2 regions of the Lactobacillus sp. B4015 genome follow, and region 1 is predicted to be linked to the other one. Evidence: predicted binding sites of a transcription regulator. Region 1 holds the regulator's gene; the other holds the start of a gene.
What was found. The regulator LexA, encoded in region 1, represses DNA repair genes until DNA is damaged. The targets are predictions, from matches to a motif close to CNAACANNTGTTNG.

Region 2: recA (recombinase RecA) is a predicted target of LexA. The motif match lies at 3,133-3,146, and genes of this name have one in related genera.

What each region holds. Positions count from the first base shown of each region.
Region 1 is NZ_JAFNOY010000005.1:96,487-104,661, reverse strand. It holds gene ylxM (YlxM family DNA-binding protein) at 248-589, shown strand; gene ffh (signal recognition particle protein) at 593-2,020, shown strand; gene rpsP (30S ribosomal protein S16) at 2,106-2,378, shown strand; gene rimM (ribosome maturation factor RimM) at 2,451-2,966, shown strand; gene trmD (tRNA (guanosine(37)-N1)-methyltransferase TrmD) at 2,956-3,681, shown strand; gene rplS (50S ribosomal protein L19) at 3,796-4,143, shown strand; gene J3U71_RS06295 (nucleoside phosphorylase) at 4,242-5,009, shown strand; gene J3U71_RS06290 (hypothetical protein) at 5,284-5,580, opposite strand; gene J3U71_RS06285 (MerR family transcriptional regulator) at 5,643-6,002, shown strand; gene lexA (transcriptional repressor LexA) at 6,051-6,674, opposite strand; gene J3U71_RS06275 (DUF896 domain-containing protein) at 6,827-7,075, shown strand; gene J3U71_RS06270 (YneF family protein) at 7,144-7,359, shown strand; gene J3U71_RS06265 (ABC transporter ATP-binding protein) at 7,433-8,175, shown strand, end outside.
Region 2 is NZ_JAFNOY010000004.1:111,211-119,385, forward strand. It holds gene J3U71_RS05235 (ABC transporter ATP-binding protein) at 1-860, shown strand, start outside; gene J3U71_RS05240 (ABC transporter permease) at 862-1,485, shown strand; gene J3U71_RS05245 (osmoprotectant ABC transporter substrate-binding protein) at 1,499-2,434, shown strand; gene J3U71_RS05250 (ABC transporter permease) at 2,434-3,093, shown strand; gene recA (recombinase RecA) at 3,229-4,341, shown strand; gene rny (ribonuclease Y) at 4,474-6,105, shown strand; gene J3U71_RS05265 (helix-turn-helix transcriptional regulator) at 6,262-7,257, shown strand; gene J3U71_RS05270 (FAD-dependent oxidoreductase) at 7,281-8,175, shown strand, end outside.

The sequences.
Region 1 (8,175 bases):
ACTTTGGATCGCTTTAAAATTGATTTTAATATTACTTATCTATTATGATAGTTGTTTTTAAAAAAGTTAAGTCCTATCAAATAATTTTGTAATTATTCTACTATATTTCTATGTGAAATAAACATTCGTAATAATACAGGCATTAATATCAAAAAGCAAGTTTCGCAGTAGGAGATTTTCAGACAATATTAGCTTTCTCGATCGTCAATTACCCGTATTTTTGCTATACTGGTTCAAGGTGAAAGTAATGGATGAACTCGTAAAAAATGAAATATTAGGTGATTTATATGCCTATTACGGAAAATTGCTAACCAAAAATCAGCAAGACTATTTCGAAGATTACTATTATAATGATCTATCCTTGGGAGAAATCGCCCTTAATCATCAGGTATCAAGACAGGCAGTTTATGATAACCTTCGGCGCTGCCGCAAGCTTTTGACGAATTATGAAGAAAAATTGCATATGCAAAGAGATTATAATGACATTGAACAAAAACTAACTAAAATTTCTGTAACGATTAAAGAAAATCAACAAGCATGTGCGCTTAGTCAAATAGAACAATTATTAAGTAAAATGAGGGGAGAATGATTCATGGCTTTTGAAAATTTAAGTGAACGAATTCAAAAAGCGTTACGCAACCTAACTGGCAAAGGTAAAATTTCCGAAGAAGATATCAATACTGCTAGCCGAGAAATTAGATTGGCATTGTTAGAGGCCGATGTTAATTTTAAAGTTGTCAAAGACTTCATTAAAAAGATTAAAAAAGAGGCTCTGGGCAAAGAAGTTCAGGAAAGCCTGAATCCTGGTCAGCAAGTAATTAAGATCGTCAACGATGAACTGACAAAGATGATGGGTGAGAGTGCAGCCACTCTTAACAAGTCCAAGCATATTCCGACGATCATTATGATGGTTGGTCTTCAGGGTACTGGTAAGACGACTACGGTGGGTAAATTAGCTAAGCGGTTAATTGACAAGGATAAAGCTCGTCCATTGTTAATTGCCGGTGATATTTATCGTCCCGCCGCAATTGATCAACTTGAACAAATTGGTGAGCAGTTAAATGTTCCTGTTTATAGTGAACACGATGAAAAAAATGTTGCCAAAATAGTTGAAAATGGCTTAAAGCAGGCTGATGACAATAAAAATGATTATGTAATTATCGATACTGCTGGTCGACTAGAAATCGATGAACCATTAATGGAAGAGCTTGAGCAAGTTAAAAAGGTTGCTCAACCAGACAACATTTTGCTTGTCGTCGATGCCATGACAGGTCAAGCCGCTACGGATGTGGCTAAAGGTTTTGATAGTCGACTAGATATTACTGGGGTAATTTTAACTAAACTTGATGGTGATACCCGTGGTGGTGCAGCTTTATCAATTCGAGCTGTCACTGGTAAGCCAATTATTTATACTGGTCAAGGTGAAAAGTTAAGTGATCTGGAACAATTCCACCCTGACCGGATGGCTTCAAGAATTTTAGGCATGGGAGACATGCTGACCTTAATTGAAAAGGCGCAGCAAGATTACGATGCCAAAAAGGCTGAAGAAGTTGCAGAGAAAATGAAGGAGAATACCTTCGATTTTAATGACTTCGTAGACCAGCTTGAACAAGTTGAAAAGATGGGGCCGCTTGATCAGTTAATTAAAATGATTCCAGGCATGGCCAATAACCCACAATTGAAGAACATGAATTTTGATAAGAAACAGATTGTTTACGTCAAAGCAATCATTTCTTCAATGACAGAAGCAGAACGGGAAAATCCCGAATTGCTTAACCCAAGTCGGCGCCGGCGAATTGCTGCAGGTTCTGGACGACCAATCGTTGAAGTTAACCGAATGATTAAGCAATTCAAACAAGCCCGTGATATGATGAGCAAGATTACAAAGGGTAATCTAAAGGGCATGGGCAATCTTCCTGGAATGGATTCACCAATGGGCAAGATTGCAATGCGCCGCATGGGTAAAAAGTTTAAGAAGAACAAGAAGAAGAGAATGAAAGTCAAGCGTTATCATTCTTAAAAAAATATCTGTTAAGGAAAAACACTTTACACCTATTTTGAAAAGTGCTATATTATTATTCGTAAGTTTTTAGGAGGAATTTAATATGTCAGTTAAAATTCGTATGCGCCGCATGGGTGCCAAGAGAAAGCCTTTCTACAGAATAGTCGTAGCAGACTCAAGAATGCCTCGTGATGGTCGTTTTATCGAAGAAGTTGGTTACTACAACCCAGTTTCAGAACCAAAAGAATTGAAGCTTGATGAAGATAAAATCTTTGAATGGTTAAAGAAGGGTGCACAACCTTCAGACACTGTTCGGTCACTTCTTTCTGGTGCCGGCTTAATGAAGAAGCTGCATGAATCAAAATTTAACAAATAATTGATTTGTTTACTTTAAAAGTTTGAAGCAGTTTGCTTCAAACTTTTTTCTTTGTTGAATTTAGGAGAAGAAATGCAATATTACGATGTCGCATGCATACTGAGCACACATGGTCTAAATGGAGAAGTCAAGGTAACAGTAATTACTGATTTTCCTGAAGAACGTTTTTCACCGGGTAGTGAGCTTTCTTTAAAAGACAATCCCAATTTTGTCCTAACCGTTAAAAGCAGTCGACCATTTAAACAATTCTGGCTACTGCAGTTTGAAGAAATCAGTACGATTGATGATGCTGAAAAATTAAAGGGAGAAACAATCGTAATTAGTCAGGAAAACCAACACGAATTACCTGCTGGCGCCTACTATTACCGCGATATTTTGGGTTGCCAAGTCTTGGATAACGAAACCAAACAAGACCTAGGCAAAATTACGGGTATTGAAACCCCCGGTGCAAACGATGTCTGGGAAATAACCGAAGACTCGGGCAATGAATATTTAATTCCATATATTGATGAGGTCGTTAAGCAAGTCGATATTGCCAATAAAAAAGTTTATGTTGAGTTATTGGAGGGCTTACGCGATGAAGATTAATGTTTTAACTCTTTTTCCTGATATGTTTACCCCATTAACAACTTCAATGTTAGGACGTGGACTGGAAGATGGAAAATGGGATCTTAACTTAGTAAATTTTCGAGATTTCACAAGTGATGTCCATCATCATGTTGATGACACGCCATACGGTGGTGGTGCAGGTATGGTTTTACAAATTATGCCAATTAAAAAGGCATTGGATTCTCTAGCAAATAAGGGCAAAGTCATTATAACAGCTCCACAGGGTAAAACTTTTAACCAAAAGATGGCACAAAATTGGTCCCAAGAAGAAAATTTGACCTTTATTTGTGGTCACTATGAAGGTTTTGATCAGCGGATTTATGACTTAGCAGACGAGACCGTTTCGATTGGGGACTATGTTTTAACTGGTGGTGAGTTGCCAACAATGAGCATGATCGATGCTACTGTTCGTTTACTTCCAGGAATTTTAGGGAATGCTGCCTCACCAATCGAAGAAAGTTTTGCACATGGTCTGCTTGAATATCCGCAATATACCAGGCCAGAAGATTTTGAGGGGATGAAAGTTCCTGCAGTATTAACTTCTGGCAATCACCAAAAAATTGCTGAATGGCGAAAGAAAGAATCTTTGCGTGCTACTGCATTATATCGCCCGGATTTATTAGCAGATTACCACTTAAGTGATGAAGAAAAGAAATTGCTTGCAGAAATTAAGCATGAAGATGATGAAGCTTGATTTAATAACTTTATTTTGCTAAGATGATTGAGGTGCAAATTTTTTGCATTAATAGTTATGGGTGTTCCGCTGGCGCATAGAACGTTGATGAATGCCGCAGAAGGAGAAAAAATTATGGATCCATTAATTCAAGAATTGACTAAAGAACAATTACGTGATGATATTCCTGACTTCCGTGCTGGTGACACAGTTCGTGTTCACGTACGTGTTGTTGAAGGTAGTCATGAACGTATTCAGATGTTTGAGGGTGTCGTAATCAAGCGTAAGGGTGCAGGCATTGCTGCTACATACACTGTTCGTAAGATTGCTTCTGGTGTTGGTGTTGAACGTACCTTCCCAGTTAACGATCCTCGTGTAGCTAAAGTTGAAGTATTACGTCACGGTCGTGTTCGTCGTGCTAAGCTTTACTACTTACGTGAACGTCACGGTAAATCTGCAAGAATTGCGGAAAAACGTCGTTAATTCACTGTTAAAAAAGAACCATCTCGCATTTAAGAGATGGTTCTTTTTTTGTGCTTTTTATGATAGCATTTTAATCAATATCTTAATTTGGAGGTAATTTGATGAGCAAACCATTTTTATTAGATTTTGATTCAACTCCGCGTGCGGTTTTACAACCAGATCATGAAAGAAATGAAACGCATTATCACTTTCATGCAAAATTGCTCTTTGCCTTTTTAACGCAAGAAGCAATTGATGACTTCTTAGCTCAGCATCCTCACCGAGTTTTGGGTCACTTCGATTGCTTTGGTAAAATGACCTTAATTTATGAGGTGGAGATGCCCAAAGAAAAAATCACTTTGTGTCAGGCAATGCTTGGCGCTCCTGCTGCGGTTCAAATACTAGACTGGCTCATTAGCTATGGTGTCAAGCAGATTTTGGCAATCGGTTCAGCAGGGACACTTGTTGATCTGCCAGAAAACTATTTTTTGGTTCCGACCAAAGCCATTCGTGATGAAGGAACATCTTTTCACTACATGGAACCAGGCAACTTCGTTGATTTGCGTTCAGCCTTTTTAACTAAAACTGAAAACTTGATGGTGCAAAATGGTTTTAAAGTCAAAGAGGTAACGACTTGGACTACTGATGGTTTTTTCAGGGAAACTGCTAGAAAGGTCAAGCAATTTAAGAAACTTGGTGCTGCATGCGTTGAAATGGAATGTGCCGCTATGGCTGCTTGTGCACAATTTCGGCAAGCTGATTTTGCGCAAATTCTGTTTACTGCCGATTCACTTAATGATATTGAGAATCATCAAGAACGTGGCTGGGGTATAGATGCGCATGGTAAAGGACTGGAACTAGCAACAAGCATACTCGATCAACTGTAGTTTTGACTTTGTGAAAAGTTATACTGTGAAACCAAAGTGAAACATCTGAATAATTCACAAAGTAAAATAAAAATGCTATAATATCGGAATTTAATACTAAAAAATGCCGAAAACTTTGTGAAGTTAAAAAGCATAGCTGATGTGGAAAGTCATCAGATTCTTTTTATGAAAGCGATTATACTTGACTTAACGTTAAAAATGGTAACAAATATATTGAAGCGGAATTAAATAGCAAACAGAAGATCTCTTTTGTAAACTAAATAATGCCATTTTTTTAAAAACACCAGTTTAACCAACTTAAAGCAATGGTTATGGTCAGTCTGATAAACCAGTGAAGCCAATTGATTCTTCCGTTTAGGCAATAGCCATTAATTAACGCAATGAGTAAAAGTGCAAATAAACAAATTGGTGCATATTTATGGTAACCAGTTAAGCAGCTCAATATTAATAAAACGCTTGAGATAACGTTTAAGCCAATTAACCAAACAGGAATTTTGGGGATGCTAGCTACGGCCGCAATTATCATTATTGTTCCGTAAATAATAGTCAATAAATTAGTTGAAATTTTCAATTTTCTTTCCTCCTAACGCTATTTAACTATAGGGGGTTTACCCAACGTCAAGGAGGATATACATGTATTTAAAAGAATTTATCACTAAAATGAATACTACTAAGGATACAGTCAGGTTTTATCTTGAATTAAGCTTATTAACGCCAATACGAAAGGGAAAAAATTATTGGTTTACTGATAATGAAGTAGAATCATTTCTGGAAATAAAAAACTTACAAGAATTGGGCTTTTCACTAAAAGAAATTTGCGCAATCAAAGAATTGCATGACCAGTCATGTGGCACAAAAAAGCAGCATGAGCAAAATCTTCGGCTAATCGAAGAAAAAATAGCGGAAAATGATGCTGCAATCAGAGAACTGCGTCACAGAAAAAAAGCTTTAGTGGCATTGAAAAAAGCACTAAAAAAACTGCTCATTAAGTAAATGAACAGTTATTAATTAAACAATCTAACAGACTAAAAACTTTTTAAGCTAATTAATATTATTGCGGTAAAGACCAACAACTTTACCTAAGATATGAACACTATTAAGAATAATCGGTGCCATGTTATCATTTTCAGGTTGAAGGCGATAATGATCTTTTTCCTTATAAAAACGTTTAACAGTTGCTTCGTTTTCATCTGTCATGGCAACAACAATTTCACCGTTTGTTGCTGAGCTTTGTTTACGAACAATAACATTGTCCCCGTTTAAAATACCAGCATTAATCATACTTTCTCCATGAACATGTAGCATGAACAAGTCACCAGCATCATTTTCTAAATCTGGTGGAAGAGGAAAGTAATCTTCGATATCTTCAACTGCTAAAATTGGCTGACCGGCAGTAACAACACCGACAACAGGAATTTCAGTTGGCTTAACGCCAATAGCTTTCTTACCTTTTTCTGTTATTTCCAATGCTCGTGGCTTGGTGGCATCCTTAAGAATAAGGCCTTTGCGTTCCAACCGTGACAAATGACCGTGAACAGTCGAAGTCGAAGAAAGTTGAACTCCTTGGCAGATTTCTCGCACGGTTGGTGGAAATCCGCGCTTTTCAACTGTGTCATAGATATAACGTAAAATTTGTAATTGTTTTGAACTTTGTTTGTTAGTCATTCTTGGCTCCCATGATAGTCTATTTCCTGATAAGCATATTCTAACAGAAATTAAGACATAATACAAACAAGCGTTCTAAAAATTTAAACTTTTTTTATTAGTAGAAATAGGGTAGACTTTTTTTATTGAGAAGTGCGAAAGAGGTGCAAAAAATGACGGAAGACAATGAAAAAAAGATGATTAATCGAATAAACGAACTATATCATAAGAAAGAAAAAGAGGGATTATCTGATGAAGAAGAAAAGGAACGTAAAAAACTTCATCAAGAATTTATCAAAAACTTTCGCGCCGGTTTTAAGCAAGACGTTGAAAACTTGGTCATAATTGATAAAAATGGCAAGGAAATTACTTCCGAAAAAGCGAAGAAAGCTCAGCGCAAGAAAGGTTTGCGAAAAGACTAATTTACGTCTTTAAATTTGCTTAAATTTTCGGTAAGATATATCTATTGGACAAATTGAGGTGATTTTCTATGAAATTAGGATTAGTAATTGTTTTAATTATTATTGCATTATTAATTGGCCTTGTTGGCGGTTTTTATGGTGCAAGAGCATACATGAAGAAATACTTTAAAGATAATCCACCAATCAGTGAGGATATGATCGTTGCCATGATGTCACAAATGGGGCAAAAGCCTTCCGCTAAGAAGGTTAACCAGGTGATGAACATGATGAAGCATCAAAAATAGTCAATCTTACTGAATTGAAAATAAAGACGGAGGATTATTTCTCCGCCTTTTTATTTGGAAAGAAAGGTGAAAAATGGGTATATTTTTTAAGCTTGGATGGTTTTTTAAAAAGGAGAAAAAACGGTACCTAATTGGTGTGACCTTCTTGGCTTTAACGTCTGTAATTAATTTGGTTCCACCGCGAATATTAGGACTAATGGCTGATCAGCTCGATAAAGGACATATTTCTTGGCAAGAATATGGTTTATTAATTTTGACAATCATTTTCGCGGCACTACTATTATATGGCTTTCGCTACTTGTGGCGCAGGCAAATATTGGGTGGAGCGGCAGAACTAGAACTGCAGTTGCACTCGAAATTATTTTGGCATTTTATGGAAATGGATCGCACTTTTTATCAACGCCACCGAACAGGTGATTTAATGGCGCACGCTACCAATGATGTTTCAGCTATTCAAGAAGTTGCTGGTGAAGGTATTTTGACTTTGGTCGATTCTTTATTAATGAGTGTTTCAACTATGATCGCAATGATTATCTTTGTTGACTGGCGGTTGACAATAGTTGCTTTAATTCCCTTACCATTTTTAGCTTGGGGAGCCTGGAAATTGGGGGATCAGTTATATAATGCCTTTGACGAATCACAGGCTGCTTTTTCTCGCCTCAATAATAAAACACAAGAATCTGTTTCAGGAATTAAGGTCCTAAAAACTTTTGGTCAGGGTAAAGAAGATACGCAAGCATTCAATGATATGATTGATAATACGATCAAAATCAATAAACGTGTTTTTAAGTGGGATTCGTTGTTTGATCCACTAGG
Region 2 (8,175 bases), on a different contig from region 1:
TAGTACCTAAATTATTAAAATGGCCTAAAGAAAAATTAGCTGAGGAAGCTAAACGATTAATCAAGATGGCAGAATTACCGGAATCATTTTTGGATCGCTATCCGGTTGAATTGTCAGGTGGACAGCAACAACGAATTGGTGTTGTTCGGGCATTGGCTGCAAATCAAAATTTAATTTTAATGGATGAACCTTTTGGTGCACTTGATCCGATTACTCGTGAAAGTTTGCAAACACTGGTACAAAATTTACAAGTGCAATTGGGCAAAACGATTGTTTTTGTAACGCATGACATGGACGAAGCTCTCAAATTGGCTACTAAAATTGTCGTTTTGCATGATGGGCAACTTATTCAGGTAGGAACACCTGAAGAAATTTTGCACCATCCGGCAAATGACTTTGTTAAGAGCTTAATTGGTGAAGAGCGTCTGTCAGAAGCAAAATATGAAACGGTCAAAGTTAAGAATGTGATGACAGCTCCTGTCAAAATTAATTTAGGTGCATCGCTTACTGATGCGTTGACCATGATGAAAGAGCACCGCGTTGATACCTTACTGGTAGTTGATGATGATAATCACTTAAAAGGCTATATTTCAATTACTGACTTGCAGCGTAAGTATCCTGAAGTAAGTACTGTAAGTGATATTATGTTGCCAGTTACTGCCACTGTGGAATCGGATGAATATTTGCGGGATAACTTTAGCCGCATTTTAAGTCGCAATGGGCAATATATTCCAGTGGTTGATTCTGCTAATAAACTAGTTGGAATCGTTACTCGCTCTAGTTTGGTAAACGTTGTTTATGAAAAAATTTGGGGCGACAAGAGTACGTTAAAGACGCAGACTGAAAAGAAGGCGAATTAAAATGTCAGCTTTTATGGCTCAGCACGGTTCCGAATTGTTAGTTAAAACCTGGCAGCAAATTTATATTTCTGCAATTTCGCTTGCACTGGGAATAATTGTCGCAGTTCCTTTAAGCGTCATTTTAATGAAATTTCCGCGAACAGCAAAAGTTGTAATTGCGCTTGCCAGCATGTTGCAAACAATTCCGGCACTAGCATTATTGGCAATGATGATTCCCTTCTTTGGCGTGGGCCGAGTGCCTGCAATTGTGGCTTTATTTCTTTATAGTTTAATGCCAATTTTACGTAATACTTATGTGGGCCTGATGGATGTCAATGCGGATACGGTCGATTCAGCTCGTGGGCTTGGCATGACAGAAATGCAATTGATTTTAAAAGTAGATATTCCATTGGCAATGCCAGTGATTATGGCTGGAATCCGTTTATCAGCCATTTATGTGATTGCTTGGGCAACCTTGGCTTCATACATTGGTGCAGGAGGCCTAGGTGATTTTATCTTCAATGGCCTTAGCTTGTATCAGCCCGACCTAATTTTTGGTGGTACTATTCCGGTAATTATCCTAGCTCTGTTAACAGATTATTTACTAGGTAAATTGGAAAAAAAGATCACGCCAAAAGGCATATAGGGAGGCTAACATAATGAAAAATTGCTTTAAAAAATTAACATTATTGATTACTGCTTTTTTGGTTATGCTGGCTACCAGTGGTTGCGGTTTACCAGGATTATCTGACAGTCAAGGAAGTAACGAAAATATTAGAATAACTGCGTTAACAACGACTGAATCGCAAATTGTTGCTAATATTGTGGCGCAACTTATTGAACACGAAACGCCATATAAAACTTCGATCGTAAATAATTTAGGTTCGGCACCTATGCAGCACCAAGCGCTTTACCGCCATGATGCCGATATTCAGGCAGCTGCCTATGATGGTGGTGAACTGACTGCCAATTTGTTATTGCCGGCAATCAAAGATTCAAAAAAGGCTAATAATACGGTTCGACGCGAAGTAAAGAAACGGTGGGACCAAACGTATCTTCATACTTATGGCTTTGCCAATAATTATGCATTCATGGTTAGGGCAAAAGATCAGAAGAAATACCACCTGTACAATATTTCAGATCTAAAAAAGGTGCAAAATAAGTTTTCCTTCGGGGTTGCATCTGAATGGGTTAATGCTCCAGGAGTCGGCTATCCTGCTTTTCAGACAGCTTATGGTATTACTTTTGCCAAAGCCCATCCGATGAACATCGGGTTAGTTTATTCAGCTTTAAAAAACGGTAAAATGGACGTTATTTTAGGTTATTCAACCGATGGCCGAATCGATAGTTATAAGCTGCACTTGTTAAAAGATGATAAACACTTCTTTCCACCGTATAATTGCGGCATGTTGATTAATAACTATGTTTTGCGCGAGCACCCGGAATTAAAACCACTTTTAGAGCGGTTAGTAGGTAACATTAGTGTTCATGATATTCGTAAAATGAATTATGACGTTGATGATAAGCTGCTTGAACCGTCCACGGTGGCTCACCAATTCTTAGTAAAGCATGATTACTTTAGAAAGGAGAAATAATGGCTAGATTATCTTTATGGCAGCAATTTATTTATTATTATCAACATAATGGTTTTTATGTGCTTGAACAGTTTAATCGAACTTTCCTAATTTCGATTTATGGCGTGTTATTTGCGGCCATTATTGGAATTCCGTTAGGTATTTTTATTTCACGTAATGCTCATTTAGGTGATTTTGTCGTTGAAATTGCTAACTTTATTCAAACTATTCCTTCGCTGGCATTACTGTCAATTGTGATGATTGGCTTGGGATTAGGCGTAATGACGGTCATTTTTACGGTTACGCTATATTCTTTGTTGCCGATTATTAAAAATACATACACTGGGATGCGCAGCGTTGACAAAAATGTAATTGATTCTGGTAAGGGCATGGGTATGACTAAATGGCAGGTATTGCGCATGGTTAGATTGCCTTTGTCAATGTCAGTTATTATTGCTGGTCTAAAAAATGCGTTAGTTATTGCCATCGGAATTACTTCGATTGGCTCCTTTGTTGGTGCAGGGGGTTTAGGTGATATCATAATTCGTGGTACCAATGCTACTAATGGTAGTGCAATTATTTTAGCTGGTGCGTTGCCAACCGCACTAATGGCAATATTGGCAGATGTCATTTTAAATTTCTTACAAAAATGGTTACAACCAAAAGGATTAAAAAAATAAATCGGCTTTTTCGCGTATTTAGTAGTGAAGAAACAAATTTAAACGTTTGTTCGCTTATTTCTTGCAAATATATACTAAATCAAAGTATAATTAGTACGTATTAAATTGAGGATTATACTAGAGGAGGAAAAATACTTGGCCAAAGATGAGAAACAGGCTGCATTAGAAAATGCACTGAAGAAAATTGAGAAAAATTTTGGTAAAGGTGCTGTTATGCGCATGGGCGATAAGGCAAATACTAAAATTTCGACCATTCCATCTGGTTCGCTTGCACTTGATGCAGCTCTTGGAGTTGGCGGCTATCCGCGTGGAAGAATTGTTGAAATTTATGGGCCTGAATCTTCAGGTAAAACTACCGTAGCTTTGCATGCTGTAGCAGAAGTGCAAAAGCGCGGGGGAACAGCTGCCTATATTGACGCAGAAAACGCAATGGATCCTGCCTATGCAGAAGCACTTGGTGTTGACGTTGACTCACTTATTTTGTCACAACCAAATACAGGTGAGGAAGGCTTGCAGATTGCTGACACGCTGATTACTAGTGGCGCGATTGACATTTTGATAGTTGACTCAGTTGCTGCTTTAGTGCCCCAAGCTGAAATTGATGGTGAAATGGGCGACAGCCACGTCGGACTTCAAGCACGGTTAATGAGTCAGGCTTTGCGTAAGCTTTCTGGTAATATTAATAAAACCAAAACAATTGCTATTTTTATTAACCAGATTCGTGAAAAAGTTGGGATTATGTTTGGTAATCCAGAAACCACACCTGGTGGACGTGCACTGAAGTTTTATTCGACAATTCGGCTAGAAATCAGACGAGCTGAAAAGATTAAGCAGACTGGTGGAGAGATAACCGGTAATCGTGTCAAGATTAAAGTTGTCAAGAATAAGGTTGCGCCGCCATTTAAGGTTGCTGAAGTTGATATGATGTATGGTAAAGGGATCTCACAAAGTGGTGAACTTCTCGATATGGCAGCTGATAAAGATATTATTGCCAAGGCCGGTTCGTGGTACTCGTATAATGAAGAGCGAATTGGTCAAGGACGTGAAAACGCCAAGAAATACCTTGAAGACCACCCAGATATTTATGATGAAGTCCAACAAAAGGTACGTCAGGCATATGGCATTGATGAAGAATCTGTTGCTGAACGCGAAGATCCTGAAAAAATCAAAGCTAAGAAAACAAAAGAGACTGAGAGTAAAGAAAAGGAAGCTTCTGATAAAAGAGAAGCAGATAGCAAAAGTAACTAAAGTCGAAGAGATTAACCTTGACCTGTAAAATAGGTCAAGGTTTTTTTCTACTTAATTGACATCACCACCACGGTTCATTATTATTAATACTGTGTGAATAATCTTAAAAAAATAAAAAAGGCGATAGTAATCATGACAAATACAATTTTGATTCCCGTCGCAGTTGCTATTATTTCAATTTTATTGGGAACAGGTATTGGATATGCTATTCGCAAGAATGGCTGGGAAAAAAGAGCGCAAAATGCTCAAAACGATGCCGACCATATATTAACCGAGGCAAAAGCACAAGTAGATGCTGCAAAAGCTGAAGTCAACGCACAAAAGCAAGCAGCAGATGCTTTAAAGCAAAGTGCACAAAACACGAAAAAAGAAAAAATTCTTGAAGCTCAAGAAAAGATTCAAGAATATCGACAAAAAGTTGAGGATGAGTTAAACGTCAAGCGCGATGCGATTGCACGTGATAATAACCGTTTACAGCAAAGAGAAGATACTCTTAATCACAAGAATTCTTTGATGGTAGAAAGGGAGGATGAACTCAAGGAAAAGGAAAAGCAGCTAGCTAAAGAGCAAACTGATCTAGATCAAAAAGTTCAGGAAGCTGATGAACTAGTTGAAAAGAGCCAGCAAAAGCTCTATGAAATTGCTCATTTAGATAAGGAGCAGGGTAAGAAACTGGTGCTGAGTCAATTATCAGATGAGTTAGTCAAAGAACGAGCAGAAATGATTAGAAATAGTAATGAAGAAGTTCAAGCTAAAGCTGATCATTATGCACACAAAGTTATTATTGACGCAATTCAAAGCAGTTCTGCCGATACTGTGGCAGAAACAACGGTATCGGTTGTAGATTTGCCAAATGAAGAAATGAAAGGACGAATTATTGGTCGTGAGGGCCGTAATATTCGCTCCTTTGAGGCACTTACTGGAATCGATTTAATAATTGATGATACACCGAAAGTTGTTACTCTAAGCGGTTTTGATGCAATCAGACGAGAAATTGCCAAACGAGCAATGGAACGTTTGATCAAGGATGGCCGGATTCACCCAGCTCGAATTGAAGAGATGGTTGATAAGGCACGTAAAGAAGTTAATGATGATATTTATGAAGCTGGAGAGAGCGCTTTAATGGAATTAGGAATTCATAAAATGAATCCTGAGCTTGTTAAAATACTTGGTCGGCTAAAATATCGGACTTCTTACGGTCAAAATGTTCTTGGCCATTCGATTGAAGTTGCAAAACTAGCCGGTACAATGGCGGCTGAACTAGGTTTAAATGAGAAATTAGCGGTTCGCGCGGGATTATTACACGATATTGGAAAAGCCATCGATCATGATATTGAAGGGTCACACGTTGAAATTGGTGTAGAATTGACAAGAAAGTATCATGAACCAGATGTTGTTGTTAACGCAATTGCAGCGCATCACGGGGATGTGCCGAAGTTATCGTTTATTGCTGAATTAGTTGTTGCAGCAGATACGATTTCATCGGCTCGTCCAGGTGCTAGGAGTGAAAGTTTAGAAAATTATATTAGAAGATTGACTGAACTGGAAAAGATTGCTAATAGATATGATGGGGTTAAGCAGGCATATGCCATTCAGGCTGGACGTGAAGTTCGGGTAATGGTTGAACCAGAAAAAATTTCTGATGATCGCATCACGGTATTGGCACGTGATATCCGAAATCAAGTTGAAAAAGAGCTTGATTATCCTGGTAATATTAAAATTACAGTTATTCGAGAAAAACGAGTAGTTGCAGTTGCAAAATAAATAAAAGGTTGAACTTTTATAGTTCAACCTTTTTTGTTTGTTCTAAAATAAAACTAAAAGCATAATTGTTGGCGCGTTTAAGCATAAAATTGCACCAAAAAGCATATTTTTAAAAAATGAAAGGGTATACAATACGAATTAGATAGGAGGACAATGATGGATCAAGCAGTCGCTAAAGATCTAAAAGGCTTTTTGCAAGAACTAGGATATCCGTTTGATTCTATTTCAGCTTTGCTAGATTCTGGAAATATGACGCGTTATTTTAATTCAAAGTGGCTAAAAAGTTCACATTCATTTGCCATATTAGATCAAAAAGCAACTGATGAGCAGCTGTTAGCTTGTAGTGATGTAAGCAATATTTACCAATTTGTTCCTCCTTATTTTGCCGCGCTATCTAGTAAAAACGGGTTGCAGGCAATCGAACGGCTTTCATCATACGAGCAATTAATTGGGCCAATTGAGATTGGTACTTTCAAAGAGGGGGAAAAGCTAAGAGTTCATATAAGCTATTTAGATGATTCGCGGAAAAATTCTAGGTTTAGTCTATTGGTGGATCAAATCTCATTGATTAGTTTGCTTAGGACTGGGACCGGTAAGCTAATTAAGCCATTATCAATTGGCAGTAAATTTAATTATGGTAAGAAAATAACTGAATACTTAGGACTTAGTGCCCAAAGCTGCCATGATAATTACTTGGTTTTTAGTAAAAGCGATCTGTTAAAACCATTTTTAACCCAAAATGATATTATGTGGAATTTTATGGAACCAGGATTAAAAAAATATATCAGTGACTTAAAGGTTGATCCACCATTCAAGGCAATAGTGCAGAATACCTTGTTTAAACTAATTGCTGGCGGGAATTTTCAATTAAAAGATGTTGCTAATGCGCTAGGAATATCACCGCGAACTGTTCAGCGATGGTTAAAAAATGAGGGAACAAGTTATAAAGAGCAAGTTAATGAAGTCCAAAAAATTTTGGCACTTAATTTGTTACAGGATGCGACACTAAATACAGCTGAAGTCAGTTTTTTAGTCGGTTTTAACAATGTGACTACTTTTTACAAAGCATTTAAAAGGTGGACAGGGAAAACTGTCCTGAAATACCGACACCAAATGATTATTAATAAAAATAGTATTAATGCCGCTAGCTAATTATGCAAAAAGAGGATAGAAAAATGTTTTTGCAAGATAATGATTCATGGAATGCAGTTTATGATGTAGTTGTAGTTGGTTTTGGTGGTGCTGGGGCAACAGCAGCTCGGTTTGCAGCGGATAACGGGGCCAATGTTCTTTTAGTCGATAGCGCACCTGAAGGACATGAAGGTGGTAATACTCGTTATTGTGGTCAAATTGTTCAGGCAGGATATGATTATGATCAATTGAAAAAGTATTACCAACAATTAACTGCCCCGCTTGATTTGGATGAAAAAGTTTTAGATACCTTTATTAAAGGGATGGTGAATTTACCGGCTTATTTTAAAAAATATTTAGGCGGAAAAGCCTTTAGTGTTCGCAAAAATCCGGGAAATAAGAACGTAGCGCTTTTGGCATATATGATTGCTGAATACCCCGAATTTGAAGGTGCGGAGACAAATGATGATCTCTTAATTCATGACCGAATTTTTGATGCGGCATTGTGGAAGAAACTACGGCAAAATGTACTAGACCGCAGTGATCAGATTTCAGTTTTATATTCAACGCCAGCCAAACACTTAATTCAAAATGAAGCTAAAACAATTATTGGTGTTCAAATTGAAAATAATGGTCATTTGTTCAATGTTAAGGCTAAAAATGGTGTGGTTCTGGCATTAGGCGGCTTTGAAAACAATGACCAGATGATTCAAGATTATTTGGGAGAAACGAAACTTTTGCCATACGGCACTCTATATAACAAGGGCGACGGAATCAAAATGGCTATAGAAGTTGGTGCTGATTTGTGGCACATGAATAATTATGAACCAGGCGGTGCCGTTAATATTGCAGCGCCAAAAGGCGAACGTGCTCATAATATCATGGGCTGGAAAGCTTTGTTTGAGGGTTCACTAATTACGGTTGGTGATGACGGTACCC